2 regions of the Serratia sp. UGAL515B_01 genome follow, and region 2 is predicted to be linked to the other one. Evidence: predicted binding sites of a transcription regulator. Region 2 holds the regulator's gene; the other holds the start of a gene.
The links. Region 2 encodes PurR, which represses purine synthesis genes. Its sites were predicted from a motif close to CANGCAAACGTTTGCNTG; they were not measured.
Positions count from the first base shown of each region.

Region 1: purE (5-(carboxyamino)imidazole ribonucleotide mutase) is a predicted target of PurR. The motif match lies at 1,444-1,461, and genes of this name have one in related genera.

Region 1 is NZ_CP109901.1:2,866,856-2,870,036, reverse strand. Features, by position in the region: gene ppiB (peptidylprolyl isomerase B) at 171-665, shown strand; gene OK023_RS12895 (UDP-2,3-diacylglucosamine diphosphatase) at 676-1,398, shown strand; gene purE (5-(carboxyamino)imidazole ribonucleotide mutase) at 1,554-2,078, shown strand; gene purK (5-(carboxyamino)imidazole ribonucleotide synthase) at 2,075-3,142, shown strand.
Region 2 is NZ_CP109901.1:1,964,302-1,967,482, forward strand. Features, by position in the region: partial or broken gene OK023_RS09040 (IS200/IS605 family transposase) at 428-502, opposite strand; gene OK023_RS19200 (YnhF family membrane protein) at 699-824, opposite strand; gene purR (HTH-type transcriptional repressor PurR) at 1,114-2,139, shown strand; gene punR (DNA-binding transcriptional activator PunR) at 2,301-3,181, opposite strand, start outside.

The DNA of each region.
Region 1 (3,181 bases), 900 kb from region 2:
CAGCGTTTGCCCCATCTGGTTAGCGCGGCAATATCCGTTACTTCACCGCTAGCCGTGTCCCCCGGAGAGCTACTGACTGATTAATAGAGATATGTTATAAAGGCGGCCTGATTGCTCACATGCCTCCCTTGTGTGACATTTCACTTCATCATCTTGTTAGGACAAAAACTATGGTTACTTTTCATACCAATCACGGCGACATCGTGATCAAAACTTTTGCTGATAAAGCGCCGATTACCGTTGAAAACTTTCTGAACTATTGCAACGAAGGCTTCTACAACAATACGATTTTCCACCGTGTTATCAATGGATTTATGGTGCAGGGCGGTGGTTTTGAACCGGGAATGCGTCAGAAAAACACCAAAGCGACCATTTTAAACGAAGCCAACAACGGGTTGAAAAACACCCGCGGCACTTTGGCAATGGCGCGGACTAACGATCCTCATTCGGCAACTGCCCAATTTTTTATCAACGTTGTCGACAACGATTTCCTGAATTTCCGCGGTGAAAATGCTCAAGGTTGGGGTTACTGTGTCTTTGCTGAAGTGGTTGAAGGCATGGACGTGGTAGACAAGATCAAAGCGGTGAAAACTGGCCGTAGTGGTATGCACCAGGACGTTCCAGTTGACGATGTTGTTATCAACAGCGTTACCGTCAGCGAGTAATCGCAGCTGCATGAGTACATTGTTCATTGCAGATCTGCATCTATGCGCACAGGAACCGGCAATTACTGCCGGTTTTCTGCGTTTTTTGCAGCGTGAAGCCATGCACGCAGATGCGCTATACATTCTGGGCGATCTGTTCGAGGCCTGGATTGGTGATGACGACCCGGCCCCTTTGCATAGCGAAATTGCTACCGCGTTGAAGGCGCTGCAAAATGCCGGCGTGCCTTGCTACTTTATTCATGGTAATCGCGATTTTCTGCTGGGTAAGCGTTTTGCAGCGCTCAGTGGCATGACTCTGCTGCCGGAAGCACAGGTTATTGAACTCTATGGCCGCAAGATCCTGATCATGCATGGCGACACCTTGTGTACCGACGATCGGGCATACCAGGAATTCCGTCAAAAAGTACATAACTCTTGGATCCAAAGGCTGTTTCTTGCTCTTCCTTTGCGCTGGCGCTTAAAAATTGCTGCCAAAATGCGTGAACGAAGCCAGCAGACCAACCGTTACAAATCTGAAGCGATTATGGACGTTAATCCACAAACGGTTGAACAGGCTTTATTGCAGCACGATGCACATTGGCTGATCCACGGTCATACCCACCGCCCAGCGGTCCACAACCTTATCTTGCCTAATGGCAAAGCCTATAGAGCCGTACTCGGGGCCTGGCATGCTGAAGGCTCAATGATAAAGGTTTCGGCGGATGCCATCGAGTTGTTTGAATTCCCCTTCTGATTGGCGGCTAACGAAACATTCACGTTTTTGTCGCTGAAAACCGTCTACGCAACCGTTTTCCTCCCCGTGCACCCATGATATGCTCTACGTCCTCATTCGGCATGCCATTGCAGGTAACTAGCCGACGTTCGTCCAATCACAGGAGTCATACCCTCATGGGAGCCAACGCCACTTCAGCGACAACTGCTGAGGTTAAAATCGCAATTGTAATGGGATCGAAAAGTGACTGGGCCACCATGCAGTTTGCGGCTGAAGTCTTAACCATGCTTGAAGTCCCGTTCCATGTCGAAGTCGTCTCCGCCCACCGAACGCCAGATAAACTGTTCAGTTTTGCCGAACAGGCAAGCGCTAAGGGTTTTGACGTGATCATTGCTGGAGCAGGCGGCGCTGCACATCTGCCAGGCATGTTGGCGGCGAAAACGCTGGTTCCGGTGCTGGGCGTGCCAGTACAAAGTGCGGCATTGAGCGGTGTTGATAGCCTCTATTCCATCGTGCAGATGCCCCGCGGCATTCCGGTGGGTACGCTTGCCATCGGTAAAGCCGGTGCGGCAAACGCCGGGTTGCTGGCCGCACAAATCCTGGCACTGCACGATGCAGCTTTGGCACAACGTTTGGCCGGCTGGCGCCAAGCGCAAACCGACGAGGTGCTGAATAATCCAGACCCGCGGGAGGAAGCATGAAGCCGGTTTGCGTATTGGGTAATGGCCAGTTAGGGCGCATGTTGCGTCAGGCGGGGGAGCCATTGGGTATTGCGGTTTATCCGGTGGGCCTTGATGCCGAACCGGAAGCTGTTCCCTACCAGCATGCGGTGATCACCGCAGAGATCGAACGTTGGCCAGAGACTGCGCTAACACGCGAGTTGGCCACTCATAACAGCTTCGTTAACCGCGATATCTTTCCGCGTCTGGCCGACCGTTTGACACAGAAACAGCTGCTTGACCAACTTCATCTGCCCACTGCCCCTTGGCAATTGCTGGCCAACCAGAGCGAATGGCCACAGGTATTTACCAGCCTGGGTGAACTGGCGATTGTTAAACGCCGCGTTGGTGGTTACGACGGCCGCGGTCAGTGGCGTATACGCCCCGGCCAGGAAACCGAATTACCGGCAGATGCTTATGGCGAATGCATCGTGGAAAATGGTATTAATTTCTCTGGTGAAGTGTCTTTAGTTGGTGCTCGTGGTCATGATGGGCAGTCGGTATTCTACCCGTTGACCCACAACCTGCATGAAGAAGGTATTCTGCGCACCAGCGTTGCTTTGCCGCAGCCAGACCCAGCGTTGCAACAGCAAGCGGAGCAGATGTTGGCTGCCATTTTGAACGCCTTGAACTACGTGGGCGTAATGGCGATGGAGTGTTTTATCGTTGGTGATAGTCTGTTTATCAACGAACTGGCACCACGCGTTCACAACAGCGGCCATTGGACGCAAAATGGGGCTTCCATCAGCCAGTTTGAACTGCATCTGCGAGCCATTCTTGGGTTACCACTGCCAAAGCCTGTGGTCAATACGCCCTCGGTGATGATTAATCTGATTGGTACGCCGGTTAATCAGCAATGGTTATCTTTGCCATTAGTGCATTTGCACTGGTATGAAAAAGAAGTGCGTGAAGGCCGCAAGGTAGGGCACCTGAATCTCAACGATCCCGATACTACCCGTTTACAGCAGACGTTGCTGGCGCTGGCACCCTTGTTGCCAACGGAATATCAAACGGGGTTAGCCTGGGCACAGCAGAAGCTCGGGTAAGATTGAAAGTATGAAAAAAGGGTTCAGCAGTACGTAACG
Region 2 (3,181 bases):
TGTGCCTATTAGCCTCTCTTGCCAGCCGCGCCCTAACAGACGCACTGTGATCTGACATTTGCATTTATGGATTACTTACAGCCCGTAACGCTTCTTGATGTAACCGTGGCGCTTCACTGACTCTCACCAGTATCGGACGCGATGTTGAGCCGTATTGTTCATTCAAAACAGCAAAACAATACTCAGATCCAAAACGAATTTTTGGATACACTTGCCTAAGCCATTAATGCCAAGACTAAAGTGACTATCGTAACCGACGCCGATTTTCAAAATACCTGGTTTAGCCATATTAACTCGTTAGGCTGGGATTTTATCGGTAGAGTGAGAGAACAGATCTTGCTACGGCTCGATATAACAAGTGATATCTGGTTGAAAAAATTGGAATTAATGGCCATATGCCACCTATCACCCTGCGTTTCTCTCCCTAGAAAACCTGCCTTCGGTGTTTAGGTGCAAAAACCATGTGATATTTACAGTTCCATCGGTTATGCGCTAAGCCCATTTTCGTCCCCCATTGGACCCCTTTTGATTTCTTGTTTAACTTTTGCAATTGCCAAACCGCAAGGTGTTTTAACAAATTGAAAGGGGGTCTTTATAATCGGCTTAAGGCTGAAAGCTTTACGACCCCCAGCCTAGCTCTGGGGGTTTTCTATAGAAAATAGCAAAGGTGCAACATATTGCACTTTTTATAATTTAAATCAGTTAGATACAGCAATGAGACCAAAGATGATAATCACTGCCAACGCACATACCGTAGTAAACAATGACATTTTCAAATTCGTATCCATAACGTAATTCCCTTGCAGATTTGTGCTCTCAAGCATAAAAGCCACACAATTAATACGTCAACTCATTTTCCTACAGTTCGTGATTAAAATCTTGTTATCATTTGCCGTCTTATAATACCGATTAGCTCTTCCACTTTTCATAAATATGCGACAAAATCCGCAGTTCACAACTGCGTACCCCAAGATGCCCCCTCCTGCTATAGGATCTTACGGCTTCAGCACTAAAAATCCCGTTTTTGCTTATCAGGGGATAAAATTTACGCAGGCAAACGATTAACATCATACTTACATGCTGTAACATGTGAGTTCAGGAGTCATTCTTTATATGGCAACGATTAAAGATGTGGCCAAGCGCGCTGGCGTTTCCACCACCACCGTTTCGCACGTCATTAATAAAACGCGTTTCGTCGCCGAAGAGACAAAAGCGGCCGTTTGGGCAGCCATTAAACAACTACACTATTCGCCCAGCGCCGTTGCCCGCAGCCTGAAAGTTAACCACACTAAATCGATCGGTCTGCTTGCAACATCAAGCGAAGCACCCTACTTTGCTGAGGTGATCGAAGCTGTTGAAAACAGTTGCTATAGTAAAGGTTATACTTTGATCTTGTGTAACTCACATAATAACCTCGATAAACAACAGGCCTACCTTGCAATGTTGGCGCAAAAGCGCGTCGACGGTCTGCTGGTTATGTGCTCAGAGTACCCAGAAAAGTTGCTGGGTATGTTGGAGGATTACCGAAATATTCCCATGGTGGTTATGGACTGGGGAGCTGCTCGTGGTGATTTTACCGATACAATTATCGATAATGCCTTTGAGGGTGGCTATCTGGCTGGTCGTTATCTTATCGAACGTGGTCATCGCGATATTGGTGCCATTCCCGGCCAGTTATCGCGCAATACCGGTGGTGGCCGTCATCACGGTTTCCTTAAAGCGCTGCAGGAAGCCAATATTGAGATCCGCGAAGAATGGATCGTTCAGGGTGATTTTGAACCTGAGTCCGGTTATAAGGCCATGTACAAAATATTGTCGCAAAAGCATCGCCCCACAGCCATATTTTGCGGTGGAGACATTATGGCTATGGGTGCAATTTGTGCTGCAGACGAATTGGGGCTTCGTGTACCGCAAGACATCTCAGTGATCGGTTACGACAACGTCCGAAATGCACGCTATTTTACCCCAGCATTAACCACTATCCACCAGCCTAAAGAACGTCTGGGAGAAATGGCTTTCACGATGTTGCTGGATCGTATTATCAGTAAACGTGAAGAATCTCAGGTCATTGAAGTCCATCCAAAACTGATAGAACGCCGTTCGGTGGCTGATGGGCCTTTCATCGATTATCGCCGCTAGCATGTCCCCCTTGATTAGACACAAACCAAAACGTGAGCTGCACAGTTTTATGAGCCCAACACGTACTATGATGGCCACAGCGCGGGAGGCAAGGACTCGACCACGCGGCACGCTTCCCTCTGTGGCTTGATGAGGGCTGCGACGCCCCACAGACATATAGCCTAATAATTGTTATCGGAGGCTTTCGAGACACCGGATACGCCTTCGTTCAACCACTCCTGATTAAGCGTTTCACTGTCTCCCAGATAATCTAATAACCAGGTCATTACTGGTGACTGCGCATTTTGCTGCCATGTCAGGCAACAGGCGCTAGGGGGGAATGCTTCTTGCAGTTGCAGAACAACCAGTTCACCACTTTGTACCCATGGCAGTACACAATGCGCGGGTGCCATTCCCACACATAATCCATTACGCAGACAATCCACAGCAGAAGCCCAGTCCGGCACGGTAAGGCGTCGTTGGTTATCCAGCGCCCAAGTTACACGTTTCGGCAAATTTCGTGACGTATCCTCGAGCAATAGTGAGGGATAAGGCCGCAGCTGATCGTTACTCAGTGTGCCCTTTAGCCCCGCTAAGGGATGGGTTGCATTTGCCACACACAACCAATTCACAAAGCCCATATCGCGAAAAGCAAAACCCCCACCAACCGGCACTGCTCGTGTTGCACCGATAGCCATCTCTGCGCGCCCATCAGCCAGTGCATCCCATACGCCATTAAACACCTCGTGTTGCACAATCAATTCAACATCCGAAAAATGACGATAAAAATCAGTGATTAACTGACGACTACGCTGTGGTTTTACAATAAGGTCGACCGCAATTCTTAACTGCCCGCGCCAACCGTTGGCAACTTGCTGGCACTGACGCCGGGTATCAAGCATTTTTTTGACAACCTTCCGGGCCTCTTTGATAAACAGGGCACCAGCAGGGGTCAATACAACATCACGATGACGGCGTTCAAAAAGGGACACAGCCAGCCATTGCTCCAACTGACGCACCGTATAACTTATTGCAGAAGGAACTCGATGAAGCTCTTGTGCAG